3 regions of the Bradyrhizobium sp. HKCCYLRH2047 genome follow, and region 3 is predicted to be linked to each of the others. Evidence: predicted binding sites of a transcription regulator. Region 3 holds the regulator's gene; each other region holds the start of a gene.
The links. Region 3 encodes LexA, which represses DNA repair genes until DNA is damaged. Its sites were predicted from a motif close to TGTTCNNNNTGTGTTCNG; they were not measured.
Positions count from the first base shown of each region.

Region 1: the regulator LexA is predicted to act here: its motif matches at 2,204-2,221, upstream of ACQR1D_RS19870 (ribonuclease T2 family protein).
Region 2: the regulator LexA is predicted to act here: its motif matches at 5,077-5,094, upstream of uvrA (excinuclease ABC subunit UvrA).

Region 1 is NZ_JBNPUM010000008.1:97,104-104,753, reverse strand. Features, by position in the region: gene ACQR1D_RS19890 (NAD(P)H-quinone oxidoreductase) at 1-517, shown strand, start outside; gene ACQR1D_RS19885 (DUF3617 domain-containing protein) at 564-1,112, opposite strand; gene ACQR1D_RS19880 (hypothetical protein) at 1,197-1,502, opposite strand; gene ACQR1D_RS19875 (hypothetical protein) at 1,671-2,129, shown strand; gene ACQR1D_RS19870 (ribonuclease T2 family protein) at 2,262-2,966, shown strand; gene ACQR1D_RS19865 (23S rRNA (adenine(2030)-N(6))-methyltransferase RlmJ) at 3,102-3,962, shown strand; gene ACQR1D_RS19860 (cold-shock protein) at 4,215-4,430, shown strand; gene ACQR1D_RS19855 (outer membrane protein) at 4,679-5,314, opposite strand; gene uvrC (excinuclease ABC subunit UvrC) at 5,558-7,624, shown strand.
Region 2 is NZ_JBNPUM010000006.1:263,061-270,710, forward strand. Features, by position in the region: gene ACQR1D_RS16945 (lipase family protein) at 1-316, shown strand, start outside; gene ACQR1D_RS16950 (hypothetical protein) at 478-792, shown strand; gene ACQR1D_RS16955 (hypothetical protein) at 1,015-1,341, shown strand; gene ACQR1D_RS16960 (DUF1963 domain-containing protein) at 1,469-1,765, shown strand; gene uvrA (excinuclease ABC subunit UvrA) at 1,923-4,985, opposite strand; gene ACQR1D_RS16970 (outer membrane protein) at 5,263-5,907, opposite strand; gene ACQR1D_RS16975 (outer membrane protein) at 6,194-6,934, opposite strand; gene ACQR1D_RS16980 (outer membrane protein) at 7,147-7,650, opposite strand, start outside.
Region 3 is NZ_JBNPUM010000006.1:142,393-150,042, forward strand. Features, by position in the region: gene gltX (glutamate--tRNA ligase) at 1-128, opposite strand, end outside; gene ACQR1D_RS16370 (glutamine--tRNA ligase/YqeY domain fusion protein) at 265-1,953, shown strand; gene ACQR1D_RS16375 (hypothetical protein) at 1,984-2,196, opposite strand; gene ACQR1D_RS16380 (ComEC/Rec2 family competence protein) at 2,339-4,642, shown strand; gene ACQR1D_RS16385 (hypothetical protein) at 4,597-4,854, opposite strand; gene ACQR1D_RS16390 (hypothetical protein) at 5,030-5,470, opposite strand; gene lexA (transcriptional repressor LexA) at 5,761-6,459, opposite strand; gene ACQR1D_RS16400 (molybdopterin molybdotransferase MoeA) at 6,665-7,650, opposite strand, start outside.

The DNA of each region.
Region 1 (7,650 bases), on a different contig from region 3:
CGCGATCCAGCTGCTGCGCGCGCTGGGACATCCCGTCATGGCCACCGCCGGCACCGCGGAGAAGCGCGCCCTGGCACTCAGGCTCGGCTGCAGCGCCGTGTTCGACTATGCCGATCCCGATCTCGCCGAGCAGATCCGCGCGGCGACGGGGACGCGCGGGGTCGACTGCATCCTCGACACCTCCGCCGGCGCCCACATCGCCCAGGACCTTGCGGCGCTCGCGATGGGCGGACGGATCGCCCAGCTCTCGGCTGGACAGGGCAAGGAGCTGGCGGTGCCGCTGCGCAGCCTGATGGCGCGCCGGGCCAGCATCACCGGCGCGCTCCTGCGGTCGACGTCGCTCGATCTCAAGCGGCGCATCGCGACCGAGCTGCGGCAGCGGATCTGGCCTCTTCTCGGAACGGCCATTCGGCCGCACATCGACAGCACCTATCGCCTGTCCGAGGCGGCCGATGCGCATGCCCGCATGGAGACGGGCCGGCATATCGGGAAGATCGTGGTTTGCGTCCGCGAATGAGCGACGGTCCACGTCGCTGCGCCCATCACGCGCAACGAGCGCCCGCCTACTGCTTCACGCCCGGGATCAGGGCCTTCAGCTTCGCCATGTCCTTGACGTTCATCTTCATGCCGCCGGGCATCACGATGTCCCCGGGCTTCTGGTCGGGCTTGCAGGCGCCGAGCCATCTGGCCTCGATCGTCATCGCGGTGTCCTTCACCCCGGTGCCGGCGGCACCGCCCGTGACTCGCGACATCGTCTTCACCGTATAGGCCGAGTTGAAATCGCCGGTGATGTCGGCATGCGACGTCGTATTGATGCCGCCGAAATTGCAGACCGAATCGGAGACGTAGCCGGTCGCGGTTTTCTGGATATCCTGCTTGGAGCAGACCTGCTGCGCCATCGGAGAGGCGAAGTTGTTCATCTCCTTGTCGGTGGCCGCGTCGGTGCAGTGCTGAATCGTCGCCTCCGGCAGCTGACCGCCGGATCTGATCATCTTCAGCTCCCACAGGCCGGCCTTGCGCACCGGCAGGTCGACGGCCCGAGCCTCATGGCTCGCGGTCACGCCCAGGAGGCAGCAGGCCAACAGCCCGATTGCGATGCGTGTGCAGGTCATGTGCCCCCGTTCCGGCTCGTTGATCGATGCCAGAGCGAATGCCGCCAAAAGATGGCAATTAGGAGAACGGCAGTTGATGGAAGGTCAGTAGAGCGTCCGCAGCGGCCGCTGCGCCGAGCCGTACGGTACCCAGCGGCAGGAGAACGAGACGTAGCCGCCGTAGCGCGCATCGACGGCGCCGAACTTCGCGACCTTGCCGTAGGAGGCGCAGTGGTCGACCGCGAGCTGGCGCGCATCGGTGGTCTGGGCCAGCTGATAGGCGATGATGCCGCCGGTGTCGTTGCCCTTGAAGGGCGGCACCACGTCGGCCTGGGCGGACGCGGCAACCAGAACCATCCCAGCGGCCACCAGGCCTGCAGTCTTCACGAATCCGGCCATCAGCGTCCGCATTGCATTCTCCTCGATCTGGCCTGCCATTCTAAAGGTCCCGTGCGGTCAAGAAAAGAACACCGGCCCCGGGTTAACAGGACTAATCGTGGAGTGTTGCCGCGTTGCACTTGACCTCCTGTGGCCACCGCGGCACGGTCCACGCTCCCGGATCAGCCTTGCGGACGGCCCATGCGCGACTTCAGCTCAGCTTTCAAGACGTTCGGTGCCGCATGCGGCGCGCTGCTCGCGGTCGCGACCGCGCCGGTCCAGGCGGCCAACCCGCTCGAGATGAACTTCTGGCTGTCCGGTCCGAAATATGACGGCCGGGTCGCGCCTTGCGAGGCGGCCATTCCGACCATCGTCTCGCGATTCCAGGACAAGGAGAGCACCTTCTGGAATTCCTCGCTGACGATTACCGGCGTCGCCAATGTCCATGAGATCGCCTTCCGGCCCTGGCAGTCCGACAACATCCCGCGCCGCTTCTGCACCGGCAGCGTGATGATCAGCGACGGCAAGGCGCGCACCGTCAACTTCTCGATCATCGAGGATGGCGGCTTCGCCGGCTATGACCAGGGCGTCGAGTTCTGCGTCGTCGGCCTCGATCGCAACTGGGCCTTCAATCCGGCCTGCCGCGCCGCCAAGCCCTGATTCGCCTTTCCCGGCGCATCGCCCGCTCGCGCGAGCGGCCAGCTGACCAATGGCTGCCTCGGGGCAGCCATTTTTGTTCTTGAAATGTTCCCGCGCGCTGGTAGGCTCCTGGCATTGTCCGGGGAGTATGCCATGTTCGATTGCCTGCGCCGACCTGCCGTCCTGTTGTCCAGAACGATCGCCTGCTTTGCCCTCTTGCTCGGTGTGCTCGCGGCTGGCTCCGCCGCGGCGCAGGACCGGCGCCAGAATGCGCCGGGCGCGTTCGACTTCTACGTTCTCTCGCTGTCGTGGTCGCCCTCGTACTGTGCCGAGGCGGAGGAGCGCGGCGGCCGCGGCAGCCGGTCCCAACAGTGCACCGGCCGGCCCTACTCGTTCGTCGTGCACGGGCTGTGGCCGCAATACGAGAACGGCTACCCCGAATATTGCGAGCAGCCGGCGCCGCGCCTGCCGCGCAACATCATGACATCGATGCTCGACCTGATGCCGGCGCCGGGCCTGATCTACAACGAGTGGGACAAGCACGGCACCTGCGCCGGCGTGTCGGCGAAGGCCTACTTCGAAGCCATCCGCAAGGCGCGGGCCGCCATCAAGATCCCGCCGGAATTTCTCGATCTCGCGGAAGCCAAGACAGTGGCGCCGGCGGCGGTTGAGGAAGCCTTCATCAAGGCCAACCCCAAGCTCACGACATCGGGCATTGCCGTCACCTGCAATCGCACCCGGCTGAGCGAGGTCCGGATCTGCCTGTCGAAGGATCTCGAGTTTCGCAATTGCGACGAGATCGACCGGCAGGCCTGCCGGCGCGACGAGGTCAACATGCCGCCGGTCCGCGGCGGCTAGCGACTGCGAATCGGGCGACCGCAGCGCGTCGGCCTGTGGCCCTGTTGCGGCGGCGCTGATCCGCGGCTCTCCGAAAGGGCATGCGGCGCATCGACGGGGTACCCTTTTGGCATGGAACGGCGTAACCCGGACGGCATGAACTACCGACACGCCTTTCACGCCGGCGGCTTCGCCGACGTCATCAAGCACATCGTGCTGACGCGCATCCTGGTCTACCTCCAGGAGAAGCCCGCTGCATTCCGGGTGATCGACACCCATGCCGGCGCTGGCCTGTACGATCTCACCGGCGACGAGGCGACCCGCAGCGGCGAGTTCCTCACCGGCATTGCCCGCCTGCTGCAGGCGCGGCTGTCGGATCAGGTCTATGCGCTGGTCCAGCCCTATCTGGATATCGTCCGATCGTTCAATCCGACGGCCGAGCTCGTCGCCTATCCCGGCTCGCCGCTGATCGCGCGCGCGCTGCTGCGGCCGCAGGACCGCATGACCCTGTGCGAGCTGGCGCCGATCCCCCGCAAGCAGCTGATCGATCAGTTGCGCCGCGACACCCAGGCCCGCGTCGTCGATCTCGACGGCTGGGTCGCCCTGCCCGCCTTCGTGCCGCCGAACGAGCGCCGGGGCGTGGTGCTGATCGATCCGGCGTTCGAGGCGAAGGATGAGTTCGAGCGGCTCGCCGACCGCTTTGCCGCGGCCTTCGCGAAATGGACCACTGGTATCTACGTGCTGTGGTACCCCGCCAAGAGCCGGCGCGCCACCGAAGAGCTGAGCGATCGCATCGCGGCGCTCGCGGCCGCGGCCAAGCCAACCGGCAAGGTGCTGCGGGTCGAGTTCAGTGTTGCACCGCAGATCGAAGGCGAGGCGCTGACCTCGACCGGACTGCTGATCGTCAACCCGCCCTGGACATTGCATGACGAGCTGAAGCTCATCCTGCAGGAACTGCAGAAGCCGCTCGGCCAGGGCGGCGCGGCGCGCTTCCGAATCGAATTCCCCAAAGCTTGAAACGGCTACTGGTCGAAAAGCCGTAGTCAATCGGCGCGGAACCGTATTATTGTGTCCGATTGTAAGACTGGCTTTACGTTCCGCTTCCGCGAATGGTTGCGGCGGGGTGATCAAGGCCTAACAAGATCCGGCGATCCGGCGCGGCGAGCGCTGGGCGTTAAGGTGGCCAACGCTTTCCGATCAAAGTGATGTCCGGTCGGACGCTGCGCAGGGCGCGCAGTGGAGGAAGCATTGCGGGGGAGGAGTTTCCCGATGGCCATGACTGGGACGGTCAAGTTCTTCAACGGTGAACGCGGCTACGGCTTCATCAAGCCGGACGACGGTGGACGCGACGTGTTCGTGCACATCACGGCGGTGGAGCGCGCGGGCCTGAAGGACCTGACCGAAGGACAGCGGATCAGCTTCGAGGTCGAGCCGGACAAGAAGGGCAAGGGCCCGAAAGCGGTGAACCTGGTGCTATCGTCTTAGGACGAGCCCGCCTGGCGGTCATTCACGCGCCGGCGTGAGTGCAACCGGAGGCGCCTCGACGCCACCTCTTCGTTGGTTTGGAAGCTGTCGGCAGCGCCTGTGTGCGTGCACAGCATTGCCGGCTCGTACGTGCAGGCCGCGCGCGATAATGCGCGATTGCACGGAGGGCTCCGACAAAAAAATCCCGGCCGCGCGAGCGGCCGGGAGGTTGTCGTTGGACGTTTCTTCTTCCTATTCCCTCGTTGCCATCAGAAGTGGAAGTTGATGCCTGCGCGCACAATTCCAAACCGATAGTCGTTCTTCGCCCCCGTGATCACGAAATTGCTGCTGTCGAGATCGACGTAGAGATACTCGATCTTCGCGGTCCAATTCTGCGCCAGGCCGAATTCGGTGCCGGCACCGAGCGTCCAGCCGACCGTGGTGTGCGATTCCGAAAGACCGAAGGTCTCGGCGCGCAGGCCGCCAAAGGCGAGGCCGCCGGTGCCGTAGAACAGGATGTTGTTGAAGGCGTAGCCGGCGCGGCCGCGCAAGGTGCCGAACCACGGGTTGGAGAACTTCCACGGCGCGAAGGTGTCGTTGGCGCCGGTCAGGTTGATGTCGCCCTCGGCGCCGAACACCCAAGGGCCGTTCTGCCAATTGTAGCCCGCGGTCAGGCCGCCGGTGAGGCCGGACGGCTTGGTCGGGTTGTTGCCGACGGTGCCCCACTCATAGCCCAGCGTGCCGCCGAGATAGGGGCCGGCCCAGCTGTAGGCGTTGAGGGGCTGGTTGACGGTGTAGGGCGCGCCGCGCCCGTAGCCGAGGTCCGCCGCCTGCGCCGAGACCGATCCGAGAGCCGCCGCGCCCAAGCCCGCCGCGGCGGCAGCACCGACCAAGAACCTGTTCATCGCTCACTCCACGCCACTCGCCGTCACCCGCCGGAGCATGCGCCGCGCGACTGTGCTGCGCGGGCCGGCGTGGTTACGGAACTCTCGCTTCTTTCGTGAGCATTTATCGAGAGTTTTAGGTTAAGCCGTTGTTAAGCCGGGTTACCCGGCCATTAACGTGCTTAACGGAGCGTTACCGCCCTGCCCTGTGCATGGCGCGATCGCAAGCTGGCGAGACGGCGCGGCAGCGCTTAATTTGCGGACATGACCACCCACAGCTCCGATCCACCCAAGGCGCCGACGCCCCCGAGCCGGCGTGGCGCCACGGCCGACCTGCCACCCGAGGCCATCGACACGCCCGATCTCGACCCCGCCGCCTCGGCTGCAGACGAGGACGATGACGGCCGGCTGCCGGAGCTGGCCGAGGAGAGCCTGGAGGCGGTCGGGGAAGGCCCGCTCGCGATCGGCCACGCGGCGATCGAGAACGCGGTGCGGCTGGCGCCGACCTCGCCCGGCGTCTACCGCATGCTCAACGCGGCCCACGACGTGCTCTATGTCGGCAAGGCCAAGAACGTCAAAAAGCGCCTGTCGTCCTATGCGCGTGCCAACGCGCCGCTGCCGGCGCGCATCCTGCGCATGATCGCAGCCACCGTGACGGTCGAGATCGTCTCCACCACCACGGAGACCGAGGCGCTGCTGCTGGAAGCGAACCTCATCAAGCAGCTCAAGCCGCGCTTCAACGTGCAGCTGCGCGACGACAAGTCGTTTCCCTACATTCTCATCACCGGCGACCATTGGGCGCCGCAGATCCTCAAGCACCGCGGCGCGCAGTCCAGGCCGGGGCGCTATTTCGGGCCGTTCGCCTCGGCCGGCGCGGTCAACCGCACCATCACCGCGCTGCAGCGCGCCTTCCTGATCCGCTCCTGCACCGATTCGTTCTTCGAGAGCCGCACCCGCCCCTGCCTGCTGCACCAGATCCGCCGCTGCGCCGGTCCATGCACCCAGGAGATCGATTTCCCCGGCTATACCGAATTGGTGCGCGAGGCGACCGACTTCCTGTCCGGACGCAGCCAGGCGGTGAAGGCGCTGCTGGCGGCCGAAATGGAGAAGGCGTCGAGCGAGCTCGAATTCGAGACCGCGGCCGTCTATCGCGACCGTCTCGCCGCACTGTCGGCGATCTCCTCCCAGCAGGGCATCAACCCGCGCACGGTCGAGGAAGCCGATGTGTTCGCCATCCACCAGGAGGGCGGCTATTCCTGCGTCGAGGTGTTCTTCTTCCGCACCGGCCAGAACTGGGGCAACCGCGCCTACTTCCCGCGGGCCGAGAAGACGTTCACACAAGAGGAGGTGCTGTCCGCCTTCCTGTCGCAGTTCTACGATGACAAGCCGCCGCCGAAGCTGATTCTGCTGTCGCACGAGATCGAGGAGGCCGAGCTGCTCGCCGAGGCGCTGTGCGTCAAGGCCGGCCACAAGGTCGAGGTGTCCTGCCCGAAGCGCGGCGAGAAGAAGGACCTGGTCACTCACGCGCTGACCAATGCGCGCGAGGCGCTGGGCCGCAAGCTCGCCGACACCGCGACCCAGAGCCGGCTGCTGGATGCGATGACGACGACGCTCGGCCTGCCGCAGGTGCCCCGGCGCATCGAGGTCTACGACAACAGCCACATCCAGGGCACCAATGCGGTCGGCGCGATGATCGTCGCCGGCCCCGACGGCTTCATGAAGAACCAGTACCGCAAGTTCAACATCAGGTCGGAAGGGCTGACGCCCGGCGACGACTACGCGATGATGAAGGAGGTGCTGCAGCGCCGCTTCAAGCGGCTGGTGTCACCGTCGGAGAAGGATGTCGCCCGTGCGGCCAAGGAGGACGACGTGCCGCAATGGCCCGATCTCGTCATCATCGATGGCGGCCGCGGCCAGCTCAACGCCGTCCGCGAGATCTTCACCGAGCTCGGCGTCACCAATGTCGCGTTGATGTCGGTTGCCAAGGGGCCGGACCGCGACGCCGGACGCGAGACGCTGTTCATCCCGGAGCGCGAGGCGATCAAGCTCGAGCCGCGCGACCCCGTGCTGTACTTCATCCAGCGCCTGCGTGACGAGGCGCACCGCTTCGTCATCGGCTCGCACCGCAAGCTGCGAAAGAAGGACATCCGCGAGGCCGGCCTGCAGGAGATCCCGGGCATCGGCCCGTCGCGCAAGCGCGCGCTGCTGCACCACTTCGGCACGCTCAAGGAGATCGAGCGCGCCTCGATCGCCGACCTCGGCAAGGTGCCGGGGGTTTCGGCGGAAAGCGCACGGAAGATCTTTGAGTATTTTCACAGCAACGCCAGTTGAAGGACGCCTTCTCCGCTCGCGCCGGC
Region 2 (7,650 bases), 120 kb from region 3:
CCTGAACGGGATTCTCGGCACCTATCCGCCGCCGGCGCCTGTCCTGAAGGACACCAACTACTACTCGATCTACAAACCGCTCGAGTGGCTCAGCGCATCGATCCCGACCTATACCGCGATTGCGCCGAGCAATCCGGACCTGTTCACGATCACGCCGATCGTCGAGGCGAACGACTCCTGGACCGCGGAAGCCGGCTACATGCATTCCATGCAGCTGCAGTATTTCCCGCATGCGACCGGCACGAAGGCGCCGCCCCTGCCGGGAGTGACCAAGACCGGCGTGGCGCGGCCGCGGGCGGTCGCCGTCGCGGCCTGAGCGTCGCAGGGGAGCTTTTGCGGGGCTGGGTTCGCTCAGTCCTGCAAGGGGGCTCGGTGCGGCGGCCAATCAACCTTTCATCACGATTTTTGTGAGTGTGCGCTGCAGGAACGCCTTGCGCGGTGCGGTGGTTGACCCCGCACAGAAGCAAGGAGAGAGACATGCAACGCACGATCAAGATGGCCGCGCTGGCCGGAGCCACGCTGGTGATCGGCACCGCCGCAGCGTCCGCGCAGGGCTATGCCCGTTTCGGCGACTCCATGGCCTGGGTGCCGCCGGCGCAGACCACCGATTCCGAGCCGGTGTATGGCGCAGCGCCGGCGCCGGCCTACGCGCCCGGTCCGGTGGCCGGCCCAGTGGCCTGGGGCGGCGGCTACAATGGCACCAACCATCCGACCCCGGGCTCGACCCAGGGCGATGTCGGTCCGTCCGGCAACAACAACGGCACGCTGACCGGCGTCTATCGTCAGTGGTAATCGCTGTCAGATAAGTCAGCGTCCAGTCGACAAGCCCGCCGCCCGGACACGAGCGGCGGGCTTGTCTTCCGCAAGGAGCTACCGAGAGACAGCCGCGTTGGATCATTCAATCGCGGCAATGTGAGCGAAGCGTTGTGTCGCAGCATTGTCGTGACCTGCCGCGGAACCGGCAGGGTCCTTACGTTGTTTGCTCCGCGATAATTAGGAACGAAGGAGCAAGTCATGACGCGCATGTTTGGTTTGGCGGCCTTGACCGCGGTCACGCTGGTTGCCGGCACCGCCGCCGCTTCAGCCGGCGAGTACGGCCCGGGTGGCTACGGCTATGGCGGCCAGGTCACCAGCACCTACGCCTACCGCGATTCCTTCGCCTGGGCGCCGGGTCCGGTCTATGAGGAAGGCTACGTCGCGGTCGCGCCGGGCCTGTATGACGGCCCGGGCTGGGGCGCCGGCTACAACGGCACCAACCATCCGACCCCGAGCTCGACCCAGGGCGATGTCGGCCCAAGCGGCAACAACAACGGCACGCGCAGCGGGTATTATCGCTGGTGAGTTGAGTTGGTAGAGCAACGATGAAGCCCGTCGCGCTTGGCTGAGCGGCGGGCTTTGTCGTTGCGTTACAGGGGGGAGACGATAGGCTGGGTAAGCCTTGTAACCTCGAAGTCCAGCGGACCCGCGCATGAAAGTCATTCCGCCGTTTCAGCTCGTCCCTGAACCGTTGGATGACGTCGCGCGCGAAATGCCACCTTTCAAATGGGCGCCAAAGCCGATCGGACGCAGGCACCGGCTCGGTGGAAGCCCCGATTTCATCCAGGGTGATGAATGGCCGACCTGCAAGACCTGCCGGGTCAAGATGACGTTCTACGGTCAACTCGATTCGATCAATGACGAGATATGTATCGCGGATTGCGGGATGATCTACGTCTTCCTGTGCTTCGATTGCTACGCGTCGGAGTCGTTCGTTCAATCGAACTGATGTACGATCTAGGGTCCGTGCAAGCAGCGACCTCTCGCATGGCGCACGAGCCCGTCGTCCCGACCGTCATCGCGAGGAGCGGAGCGACGAAGCGATCCAGAGTCTCGCGCCCGGCTCTGGATTGCTTCGCTTCGCTCGCAATGACGGCGCGACGGAACTACTCCGCCGCCTCGCTCGCGGCGCCGCGGCTGCGCTTCTTCGGCTTGGCCGACTTCTCCAGCACCGGCTTCAGGAACTGCCCGGTGTAGCTGCGCGGGGCCTTGACGATGTCCTCGGGCGGGCCCCAGGCGACGATCTCGCCGCCGCCGTCGCCGCCCTCGGGGCCGAGGTCGATGACCCAATCGGCGGTCTTGATGACCTCGAGATTGTGCTCGATCACCACCACCGTGTTGCCCTGCGCGACCAGCTCGTGCAGCACCTCCAAAAGCTTCTTGACGTCGTGGAAGTGCAGGCCGGTGGTCGGCTCGTCCAGGATGTAGAGCGTGCGGCCGGTGGCGCGCTTTGACAATTCCTTGGCGAGCTTCACGCGCTGCGCCTCGCCGCCGGACAGCGTGGTGGCCTGCTGGCCGACATGGATGTAGTCGAGGCCGACGCGGCGCAGGGTCTCGAAGGTGTCGCGCACGCGCGGCACCGCCTTGAAGAACTCGGCGGCCTCCTCGACGGTCATGTCTAGCACGTCGGCGATCGACTTGCCCTTGAACAGCACGTCGAGCGTCTCGCGGTTGTAGCGCTTGCCCTTGCAGACGTCGCAGGTGACGTAGACGTCGGGCAGGAAGTGCATCTCGATCTTGATGACGCCGTCGCCCTGGCAGGCTTCGCAGCGGCCGCCCTTGACGTTGAACGAGAACCGGCCGGGCTCGTAGCCGCGCGCCTTGGATTCGGGCAGGCCGGCGAACCATTCGCGGATCGGCGTGAACGCGCCGGTATAGGTCGCGGGGTTGGAGCGCGGCGTGCGGCCGATCGGCGACTGGTCGATGTCGATGATCTTGTCGATGTGCTCCAGGCCCTCGATGCGGTCGTGCGGCGCCGCCGCCTCGTTGGCGCCGTTGAGCTTGCGCGCGATCGCCTTGTACAGCGTGTCGATCAGCAGCGTCGACTTGCCGCCGCCGGACACGCCGGTGATCGCCGTGAACAGGCCGAGCGGAATCTCGGCGGAGACGTTCTTCAGATTGTTGCCGCGGGCGTTGACGACCTTGATGGTGCGGCGATGGTTCGGTGGCCGCCGCTCGGGTACCTCGACCTCGAGCTCGCCGGTGAGATATTTGCCGGTCAGCGACGCCGGATTGCGCATGATCTCGGCCGGCGTGCCCTCGGCGACGATGTTGCCGCCATGGGTGCCGGCGCCGGGGCCGATGTCGAGCACGTAGTCGGCGAGGCGAATGGCATCCTCGTCATGCTCGACCACGATCACGGTGTTGCCGAGGTCGCGCAGCCGCTTCAGCGTGTCGAGCAGGCGGGCATTGTCGCGCTGGTGCAGGCCGATCGACGGCTCGTCCAGCACGTAGAGCACACCCGTCAGCCCCGAGCCGATCTGCGAGGCCAGGCGGATGCGCTGGCTCTCGCCGCCGGACAAGGTGCCGGAGGAGCGCGCCAGGGTCAGGTAGTTCAGGCCGACATCGAGCAGGAAGGTCAGGCGGTCGCGGATCTCCTTGAGGATGCGGGTGGCGATCTCGGTCTGCTGCGCGTTCAGGGCCTTCGGCACCTCGGCAAACCATTCGCCGGCAGCCTTGACGGAGAGATCGCTGATCTCGCCGATGTGCTTGCCGCCGACCTTGACGCACAGCGCCTCGGGCTTCAGCCGGAAGCCTTTGCAGCCGGCGCAGGGCACGTCGTTGAAGTACTTGCCGAGCTCCTCGCGCGCCCATTCGCTCTCGGTCTCACGGAAGCGGCGCTCGATGTTGGTGATGACGCCCTCGAACGGCTTCTTGGTGTCGTAGGCGCGGACGCCGTCCTCATAGGTGAACTTGATCTCGTCGTCGCCGGAGCCGTGCAGCAGCGCGTTCTGCGTCTTCTTCGGCAGGTCCTTCCACTTGGTGTCGAGCGTGAACTTGTAGAACTTGCCGAGCGCGGTCAGCGTCTGCAGGTAGTAGGGCGACGACGACTTGGCCCAGGGCGCGATCGCGCCCTTGCGCAGCGTGACGTCCTTGTCGGGAATGACGAGGTCGGCATCGACATGCTGCTCGACGCCGAGGCCGCCGCATTCCGGGCAGGCGCCGTAGGGGTTGTTGAACGAGAACAGCCGCGGCTCGATCTCGGGGATGGTGAAGCCGGAGACCGGGCAGGCGAACTTCTCCGAGAACAGGATGCGCTCGGGCCCGCTCTTGTCGTGGATCTTGGCCACCTTCTTCTTCTCGTCATGGCCGGGCTTGACCCGGCCATCCATCTCCTTCGAAGAGGATGGATCACCGGGTCTCGCGCCTTCGGCGCGGCCCGGTGATGACGAGGAAGGGGCTGCATCCGCGAACTCGATCACGGCCAAGCCCTCGGCGAGCTTCAGCGCGGTCTCGAAGCTCTCCGCCAGGCGCTGGCCGATATCGGGGCGCACGACGATACGGTCGACGACGACATCGATGTCGTGCGGGAACTTCTTGTCGAGCGTGGGCGCCTCGGCCAGCTCATGGAAGGTGCCGTCGATCTTGACGCGCTGAAAGCCCTTCTTGAGATATTCCGCGAGTTCCTTCTTGTACTCGCCCTTGCGGCCGCGCACGACCGGCGCCAGCAGATAGAGGCGGGTGCCTTCGGGCAGCGCCAGCACGCGGTCGACCATCTGCGACACGGTCTGGCTTTCGATCGGCAGGCCGGTCGCCGGCGAGTAGGGCACGCCGACGCGCGCCCACAGCAGGCGCATGTAGTCGTAGATCTCGGTGACGGTGCCCACCGTCGAGCGCGGATTCTTCGAGGTCGTCTTCTGCTCGATCGAGATCGCCGGCGACAGGCCGTCGATCTGGTCGACATCCGGCTTCTGCATCATCTCCAGGAACTGGCGTGCATAGGCCGACAGCGATTCGACGTAGCGGCGCTGGCCCTCGGCATAGATGGTGTCGAAGGCGAGCGAGGATTTGCCGGAGCCGGACAGCCCGGTGAACACCACCAGCCTGTCGCGCGGGATCTCGACGTCGATGTTTTTCAGATTGTGCTCGCGGGCGCCACGGATGGTGATGGCCCGCAGGCTCGACTGGTTGGCTTGCGCGCGCTGCTTGGCCTTGAGCACTTCATCCATGACGATCGTCCCACGGCGCGAGACCGCGCCATTGTTGCAGGCGCGTTCTGCCGGGAGCCGGCCATCGGACGCCAGAGGGAAAAGGTATCGTCGGAACGTAGGAAGAACGTGGCCGGATTTCCAGTACCGTCAGCGAATCATCAACAATGCGCTCAGGGAATGGCAGCGATTGGCAGGAGGCTGCCGGTTCCGTCCGGCCCTGTGCGCGATCCCGCAAAGAAAAAGCCTCCGCTCTGGCAGAGCGGAGGCTGTGTGCGTTGGCCCGGAGGCGACGTTCTTAGAAGTGGTAGTTGATGCCGACCTGACCGGAATGCACGTTGAGCGTGCCGGTCGCGAGCGTGCCGAGGCCGGTGAAGGTGTAGCTCTCGCCACCGAAGCTCTTGTAGAGGTACTCGCCCTTCAGCGACCAGTTCGGGGCGAACATGTACTCGACGCCTGCGCCGACGGTCCAGCCCGAGTGGATCTTGCTGTCCGAAACGGCGACGCCCGGAGCCGTCAGCGAGATGCGGTTGTCCGCCCAGGCGTAACCGCCGGTGGCGTACAGCAGGGTCGGGCCGAAGGCGTAACCGATGCGGCCACGGACGGTGCCCCAGTCACGGATCTTCGATTCGGCGGTCACGCCAAGCGCGCCGACGGAGGCATTGATGTCAGCCCAGGCAGCATCGGCCTCGAGGCCGAACACGACAGCACCCTGCTGCCAGTTGTAGCCGACGGTGCCACCGGCGAAGCCGCCCTTCATGGCCGCAAAGTCGGCGTCCTCATTGGCGTAGCCACCCATCGCACCGATGTAGAAACCGGTCCAGGTCTGCACCGGCGCGAGAACCGGGGCCTTGGTGTAGGTCGGGCGTGCGGCGAGATCAGCGGCGGCAGCGGGAGCGGCCAGGGCGGCCAGGGCCACGGTCGCGAGCAAGATCTTCTTCATTCCAGTCTCCAGTTTATTCCTCGAAGTCCGCATCGCACCGATAAGCTTACGCACGAAACAGACTCACCCGTTCAAGTTGACGAGGTTCCTATAGCCCGGTTCCGTACGGATTACCGTCACCCTGAAGACACACTCGCGGCCAAACCGCGTTTTTACGGCCCAGTTCCAGAAAGCCTATGTTACTCAATTGCTTGGTTCCGTGTGTGGCGAGCCGGCACGGTGGTATCGGTGCAACAAAAAAGGCCGGCTTTCGCCGGCCTTTCTCGGAACCTGTCGGTTGCAGGTATCAGTATTTGGCAATGACCGGGCCGCCGAAATGGTAGCTGAGGCCGACCTTGACGGTGTGGACGGTGTCCTTCCACTCGGAGCGGTTGGTCGCGAAAGCGCTGTACTGGATCGCGCTCTTGCCGAAGTCGAGATAGTTGTACTCGAGCTTGGCCGACCAGTTCGGGGCGAACATGTATTCCGCGCCGGCCCCGACCGTGTAGCCCCAGCGGGTGGTGGTCTGGCTGAAGACGTTGCCCGGCACGCCGTCGTAGCGGTGCTGCAGTTGGCCCACGGCGGCACCGCCGCTCACGAAGAACAGAGCGGGACCTGCGGCGTAGCCGAGGCGGCCCTTGATGTCGCCGAAGCTGGTCAGCTTGGTGAAGAAGGTGTCGCCCACGCCGGCATTGACCACTGCGGAGCGGCCGTTGATGTCGGCCCAGTGATAGTCGCCTTCGAGGCCGAACACGACGTTGTCGACCTGCCAATTGTAGCCGAGCACGCCGCCGACGAAGCCGCCATTGGTGTTGTAGTTCTGGGTGCCCAGGAAGCCCGGCGCATTGAAGCGGCCAAGGAAGGTTTCCTTGCTGGTGCCCCAGCCGCCGCCGCCCTGGATGCCGGCGTAGAGGCCCGACCAGCTCAGGATCTGCGCGACCATGGGCGGCGCCTTGGTGTAGGGCCGTGCCGCCATGTCGGCCGCCGACGCGGACGTGGCGGCCGCGACGCCGGCGAGGGCCGTCGTGATCACAAGCAACTTCTTCATCAAATTCTCCCCCGGGAGGTTGGAATGACAAGCGATGGGCAAGTCATACACAGGGCATCCCGGAGACGCTGTAACGCGCCCGCCACAGAAACGAAAAAGCGTTATAAATCATATATTTAGCACAAAAACGCCGCGACGCTGCCGGGCTGTTGACACGAAAAAGGCCGGCGTGGAGGCCGGCCTTTCCGAATGCGTGCGAGTGGCGGCTTTTTTCAGTAGCGGGTGCCCATCGGCGCTCCGAATCGATAGTTCACTCGGACGGTCGCCATGTCGATGTCCTGCTTGATGGTGTCGACGCGCGACAGCACGGTGGCGGTGGCCGGGAAGCTGATGTCGCGCGAGCCCATGAACAGGTGGTCGTACTCAACGGCGACCGACCAGTTCGGCGCGAAGCCGAACTCGACGCCGGTGCCGACGGTGCCGCCCCAGCGGGTCTCGCTGGCGGAATCCAGCAGCGTGCCGACCGGGAAGGGCGCAGCCGCATTCGCCGTGCCGGTGTATTTGTTGTGGGTGACGGCCGCGCCGCCCTTCACGTACCAGAGCACGTTGCCCCAGGCATAGCCGACCTGGCCGGTGAACAGGCCGATCGCATCGGTCTTGGTGGTGTTGGTGATGCCTGCAGCCAGCGCAGCCGTGCTCGCGTTCGACGACTTCAGGTCGGTCCAGTCGCCCTGGGCCTCGACGCCGAACACCCAGCTCGCCGCCTGCCAGCGATA
Region 3 (7,650 bases):
ATTCTGAGCAGCATCTTGCCGCCGCGGCCCCGCGCATACAGCCAGTTGAACAGGGCCGTCCGGGCACCTCCGATGTGGAGAAAGCCGGTCGGAGAGGGGGCAAAGCGTGTGACGATCGGGGAGGTCATGGGCGGCAGCACGAAATCCAGGCAGGGGCTATGAAGGGCGGGGGGTGTATAGCAGGCCTATCGCATAACTAAAGCCTTCCTTGGGGGAGGCGGATTTGGCAGATAGGCTGCCAAATTCCGGAGCAGGATATTCTTGATGACCACGACGACAGACACGGCGGCGACGGCAGAGGCAGGGCGCGACTTCATCCGCGACATCGTCCAGGCCGATCTCGACAGCGGCAGGCACAAGACGGTCGTCACCCGGTTCCCCCCGGAGCCGAACGGCTATCTGCATATCGGCCATGCCAAGTCGATCGGTCTCAACTTCGGCATTGCCCAGGAGTTCGGCGGCCGCTGCAATCTGCGCTTCGACGACACCAATCCGACCAAGGAAGAGCAGGAATATATCGATTCCATCCAGGCTGACGTGCGCTGGCTCGGCTATGACTGGGGCGACAACCTGTTCTTCGCCTCGGACTATTTCGAGCGGCTCTACGACTGGGCCGAGGGCCTGATCAAGGCCGGGCTCGCTTATGTCGACGACCAGACGCAGGAGGAGATCCGGCTGTCGCGCGGCACGCTCACCGAGCCCGGCAGGAACAGCCCGTTCCGCGACCGCTCGGTCGAGGAGAATCTCGACCTGTTCCGGCGCATGAAGGCCGGCGAATTTCCCAACGGCGCGCGCGTGCTGCGCGCCAAGATCGACATGGCGGCCGGCAACATCAACCTGCGCGATCCCGTGCTGTACCGGATCCTGCACGCCCATCACCCGCGCACCGGCGATACCTGGAAGATCTATCCGAGCTATGATTACGCCCACGGTCAGTCGGATGCGATCGAGGGCGTGACGCACTCGATCTGCACGCTGGAATTCGAGGATCACCGGCCGCTCTACGACTGGTTCCTGGACAAGCTGCCGGTGCCGTCGCATCCGCACCAGTACGAATTCGCGCGCCTCAATCTGACCTACACCCTCTTGTCCAAGCGCGTGCTGACGCGGCTGGTGCAGGACGGCCACGTCTCCGGTTGGAACGATCCGCGCATGCCGACCATCGCCGGGCTGAAGCGCCGCGGCGTGCCGCCGGCGGCGGTGCGCGAGTTCATCAAGCGCATCGGCATCGCCAAGGCCAACAGCATCGTCGATGTCGGCATGCTCGAATTCTGCATCCGCGAAGAGTTGAATCGCACGGCGCAGCGCCGGATGGCGGTGCTGCGGCCGCTGAAGGTGGTGATCGAGAACTATCCGGAAGGCCAGGTCGAGGAGCTCGAGGCGATCAACCACCCCGACGACGCTTCCGCCGGCACGCGCAAGATCGCGTTCGGCCGCGAGCTCTATATCGAGCAGGACGACTTCATGGAGAACCCGCCCAAGAAGTTCTTCCGCCTGTCGCCCGGCAACGAGGTGCGGCTGCGCTACGCCTATTTCATCAAGTGCCGCGACGTGATCAAGAACGATGCCGGCGAGATCGTCGAGCTGCGCTGTACCTATGATCCGGCGACCAAGGGCGGCAACGCGCCGGACGGACGCAAGGTCAAGGCGACGATGCACTGGCTGCCGGCGGCGCAGTCGCTGAAAGCCGAGATCCGCATCTACAATCAGCTGTTCGCCAATCCGAGTCCGAACGCCGCCGACTTCACGGCCGACCTCAATCCCAACTCGTTGGAAGTGCTGACCGACGCCCGCATCGAGCCGGCGATCGCCGCGAGCAATTCGGACGCGCCGATGCAGTTCGAGCGCCAGGGCTACTTTGTGCGCGATCCGGACTCGACGCCCGACAAGCTCGTGTTCAATCGTACCATCGGCCTGCGCGACACGTTTGCGAAGGAGGTCGCCAAGGGCTGAGGCGAGCGGAAGCCGCGGGACGCTTGCAGCTCAGCTGATCGCGTCCTGGCCGGCGTTCGTCAGGGTCGGCACACCGTCGGTGAGTTCGACGAGCCCGCGCTCGGCGAGGAGCGAGAGGTCTTCCTCGGCGACTGGCGACAGCGTGAGCCGGTGGGCCTTGATGTCCCGGAGAGTCCAGCGGAGGTGGATCGCCCTCTCGAGCGCGAGATCGGCGAAGGGGTCGTCAATACCTTTAGCGTCCATACCCCGATAAGCGCGTGCGACGCGAAAAGTTCCAAGCCAGGTGCGCGTGCAGAAAGTCAGGATTCCCGTTTCGTTCTGCTAGGCGGCCTCGCGCAGCTTCCGATAGCCTTCCCGCCCGGTCGGGTCACGGGTGGTGTTGGCAATGGCGGAGCCGGTCAGGCCGCCAGCAGGACGTCCAGGAGGGCGGCGCGGGATCGCGGGCGTGATGGCCGACGTCTGGCCGCCGCGGGGCGCGCTGGCCGGCGGCTGGCCCGCGATCCGGCCCGGCGCGTCATCGGCGTTCGCCGCGCGCCTCAAGATCTGGGCGGCCGAGGAGGCCGGCGCGGGGCGGCTGCTGCCCTGGGTGCCGGTGGCATTCGGGGCCGGCATCGCGCTGTATTTCACCGCCGATCACGAGCCTGTGCTCTGGATCGCCGCCATCACGGCGGCGCTGCTCTGCGTCGTTGCGATCATGATGCGACGGCATCGGCTGTTTCCGGCGGCCGTGATGATCGGGGCGGCGGCGAGCGGCTTTGCCGCCGCGACCCTCAAGACCGCGCGTGTCGCGCATCCGGTGCTGGCGCGGCCGCTGTATTCGGTGGCGCTGTCCGGCTTCGTCGAGGCGCGCGACATCCGCGAGCGCAGCGATCGGATCGTGCTGCGGATCACCGCGATGGAGAGCCCGCGCAACGCGATCACGCTGGCGCGCGTGCGGCTCGCGGTGCGCAAGGGCGCGGCGCCCGAGGTCGGCAGCTTCGTGGAGCTCAAGGCGCGACTGCTGCCGCCGATGGCCCCGGTGCGGCCGGGATCCTACGATTTCGCGCGCGACATGTTCTTCCAGGGCATCGGCGCCTCCGGCTTCGTGATGGGCGCGATCACGACGGCGGCGCCGCCGCAGGCCGCCGGCTTCGGCCTGGGCTATGCGGCGGCCATGCAGGGCCTGCGCGATGCGATCGATACGCGCATCCGCGGGCGGCTGTCGGGCGACGAGCGGGCGATTGCCACCGCGCTGCTGACCGGCCGGCGCGACGCCATCACGCCCGATGTCAACGACGCGATGTTCATCTCCGGCCTCGGCCATGTGCTGTCGATCTCCGGCTATCACATGGCGGTCGTCGCCGGCGTCGTGTTCCTTGCCGTGCGCGCACTGCTGGCGCTGATCCCCGGCCTTGCCGTCAGCCTCCCGATCAAGAAATGGGCGGCGGCCGCGGCGCTGGTCGCGGCGGCGTTCTATCTGTTGCTCTCAGGCGCGGAGGTCGCGACCCAGAGATCGTTCTTCATGACGGCCGTGGTGCTGATCGCGGTCATGGTCGACCGCCGCGCCGTCACCTTCCGCACGCTCGCGGTCGCGGCGATGATCGTGCTGATCGCAGCCCCCGAGGCGCTGGTGCATCCGAGCTTCCAGATGTCGTTCGCGGCAACGCTCGGCCTGGTCGCGCTGGTGCAGTTCGGCCTGCCCAGGCTGTTCGCGACGCCGGACAGCTCCACGACGCAGCGCGTCGCGCTGTGGGGCGGGCGCGAGCTCGCGATGCTGCTGCTGGCCTCGCTGATCGCCGGGCTCGCGACCACGCCCTATGCCGCCTTCCATTTCCATCGTGTCACGCCGTATGGCGTGCTCGCCAATCTCGCGGCGATGCCGGTGGTCTCGGCGCTGGTGATGCCCGCCGGCCTGATGGGCCTGGTGGCGGCGCCGTTCGGCCTGGACGGCGTCTGGTGGACGCTGATGGGCCTCGGCATCGACTGGATGATCGCGGTGACGCGCTGGGTGGCGGCGCTGCCCGGCGCGGTCGGGCGCATCCCGGCCTTCGGCATCGGCCCGCTGATCCTCGCCAGCCTCGGCGTCATCGTGATCGGCCTGCTGCGCACACCGCTGCGCTGGTCGGGCGCCGTCGGGCTCGTGGTGGCCACCGCGTGGGCCGCCACGACGCCGCTGCCCGACGTGCTGATCGCCGGTGACGGGCGCGCGGTGGCGGTGCGAAGCCGTGACGGGCGCCTGCATGTGATGCGCACGGGGAAGGACGTGTTCGCCACCAAGGAGTGGCTCGCGGCCGACGCCGATGCCCGGCTGCCGGCGGATCCGTCGCTCGCCGATGGCGTCTCCTGCGACGAGGCGGGCTGCGTGGTCGCGATGGCCGACGGCCGCTTCGCCGCCCTGACCCTGCGCGCCGAGGCGCTCGCCGATGATTGCACCCGTGCCGCGCTGATCGTCACCGCGCGCGCCGCGCCGTCATCCTGCGCGGCGGCCGTGATCGATCGCGAACGGCTGCGGCAGCAGGGCGCCTTGATGCTGGTGCAGCGGGGCAAGGGCTTCACCGTGACGCCGGCGCGCGCCGGCGGCACCGACCGCCCATGGTGGCCGGCGCCCGCCGAGGCCGGCGCGTTCGACACGACGCTGACGCCGCGTGCGCCGGCCGCGCCGCTTCAGGACGCGACGCCGCCGGAGACGGAGCAGGGCGAGCAGGATTGAGCGCCGGGCAGCTCGAACGTGCCGAGATGATACTCGGTGTCACCAGGTCCATCGAACAGCGAGGGGCCTTCGACCAGCGTGAACGCGGTGCCCGGATAGCGTTGCCAGATGGCGATGTCATCAGCCGTGACCGTCAGCCAGCCGAACGCAAGCATATAGCGGCCGGGCTCGGTGATCCGTCCGGCCTTGTTCCAATCGATCTTGTTGACCACGGCGGCAAGCTCCCCCGGCACACAATGCCGGCCGAGGGATGTCTTTCCTATCCGATGCGATGCCGGGGCGTGAGATTCGCCCGAGAGGACTTTGCGCTTGCAGAACCCAAGTTGACCAAGTCTCCCACCTTCGAAAGCGCGCTCATGACCGACAGAAATGCCGACGCGCAGGCCCTCAGGTGATGCTGATGCGGCGAATCGGTGTGGCCTGCGACGTCGGCACGTCCTCGCCGATGTCCGGGCGACGCTCTGCCGGCTGCTTGCTGACCGGCAATTGCAGCACGGTGACGCGCTGGCCCTCGCAGAGCTGGGTCACCAGCACGTGGCGGCCGTCGGCGAACTCGATCGCGTCGTGATGGCGATCGGGAATGTGCGTCTCGATGCTGTTGAACTTCGCGACGCGCTCGCGGATCGTCCGGGTCCAGAGCCAGCGGCTGTCGTAGCGGACGTCCTCGGCGAAGGCCAACTCGGTGCCGGGCAGCATGCAGACTGCGACGGTCGGCTCGCTCTCCAACGCGAAGCCGCGGGTGGCGGTGCCACGGAAGGTCATCGAGATCAACGTCTCGCCGACCTTGGCGGGACGGGACGCAACCGCATGGAGGCTGTAGTCACACATCGGATCGCTCCTCGTTGAGAGATAGCCGACCCACGCTCCCCCCGGACAGGCGCAGGCCTCTATCAGAGTGGACATCGATGGTGATGTTAGCGCGCGCTTCGCGGCAATTCTGCGCTGATCTGCATCGCGTGTGCCCGCGGCCGATCACAAGCGTTTGAGCATGCCGCGCTGCACATCATGAAGTGCATTCGCGTGTGGCGTATTTTGCTGGCTGCTTCCAGCTTGGCTGGCTTCTCGCTCGGCGGCGACAGCGCGTGCGCCCGCCGCCGAGCGACCGATCCCATTCGCGATCAGTACTTGCGGTACAGCCCGACCAGCTTGCCTTGGATCTTCACCCGGTTCGGCGGCAGGATGCGCACCTCGTAGGCGGTGTTGGCCGGCTCGAGCGCGATCGATGCGCCGCGACGGCGGAAGCGCTTCAAGGTCGCTTCCTCATCGTCGATCAGCGCCACCACGATGTCGCCGGTGTCGGCGGTCTCGTTGCGCTGGATCAGCGCCATGTCACCGTCGAGGATGCCGGCATCGACCATAGAGTCGCCGCGCACCTCGAGCGCATAGTGATCGCCGTTGCCGAGCATGTCCGCAGGCACGCTGATGGTGTGGCTGCGCGTCTGCAGCGCCTCGATCGGGGTACCGGCGGCGATGCGGCCCATCACCGGCACCGCGACAGGGCGCTCGCCATCGTCTAGCGCGGGAGTGCTGGTGCGCACCTTGCCGAGATTGCCTTCGATCACCGACGGCGTGAAGCCGCGACGGTTGCCCGCGGCCTGCGACAGCTCGGGCAGCTTGATCACCTCGATCGCGCGGGCGCGATTCGGCAGCCGGCGGATGAAGCCGCGCTCCTCGAGCGCCGTAATCAGGCGATGAATGCCGGACTTCGAACGCAGATCGAGCGCATCCTTCATCTCGTCGAAGGACGGCGGCACGCCGGCTTCCTTGAGCCGCTCGTTGATGAACCGCAGAAGTTCGTACTGTTTGCGCGTCAGCATTTCGACCTGGTCCCCGGTTTGTTGTTGTCCGAGTCCAGGAGCTGCGCCTTGAGCACAAGCCGGCTGAGAGCGCCCTGGAGTCGGACCGTCATCGCGTCGCCCGCAACATACTAAAAACAAATCATGAACGGACACTATATGTTCGATGTGTGTTCCGCAATCCTAAAAATATGATGAACGGACCGGGCTTTACCGGGGAAGCGGCTCAGTTCGGCAGGCGCAGGATCTCGCACGGGCTGCCGGCAGGCGCCTTCGGCGCAAACGCCGGCCGGATCACCAGCGCCTGCGACAGCGCGAGATTGCCGAGCAGCGACGAATCCTGCTGCGTCACCGGTGTTGCGACCAGGGTGCCGTCGGCGCGCTCCTTGAGCTGCGCCCGCAGATAGTCCTCGCGCGAATCGTTCGCCCCCAACTCGCGGCCGAGCAGGGCGGTCTCGCGCGGCATCACGGCCTCGTCGCGGCCGAGCAGGCGCCGAATCAGCGGCACCATGAACAGGATGGCGCAGACATAGGACGACACCGGATTGCCGGGCAGTCCGATCACCCTGATGTCGCCGAGCCGTCCGTGCATCATCGGCTTGCCCGGCCGCATCGCGATCTTCCAGAACGCCATTTCGACGCCCTCGGCCTCCAGCGCCTGCTTGACCAGGTCGTGATCGCCGACCGAGGCGCCGCCGGTCGTGATCAGGACGTCGGCCTCTGCCGCGCGGGCGCGCCGGATTCCAGCGACCGTCGCCGCCATCGTATCCGCGGCGATGCCGAGATCGATCGGCGTCGCGCCCTCGCTGCGCACCAGCGCCCGCAGCGCGTAGCCGTTGGAATAGACGATCTGCCCCGGGCCGGGCGTCGAGCCCGGCATCACCAGCTCGTCGCCGGTGGCGAGCAGCGCCACCTTCGGCCGCCGCCGCACCGGCAGCGCCGGATGATTCATGCTGGCCGCCAGGGATAGGTCGCGGTCGCTGAGCCGGCGCCCGGCCTTCAGCAGCACCATGCCCTGGTGGAAGTCGACGCCGGCCGGCCGGATGTGCCGGCCTGTGATCGCGGCCTCGGTGATCACGACATGGCCGTCCTCGGCGATCGTGTCCTCCTGGATCACCACCGCGTCGGCGCCTGCGGGGACAACGCCGCCGGTGAAGATCCGCGCCGCCTCGCCGGGCCCGACCACGCGATCGAACGGCCGTCCCGCCGCGA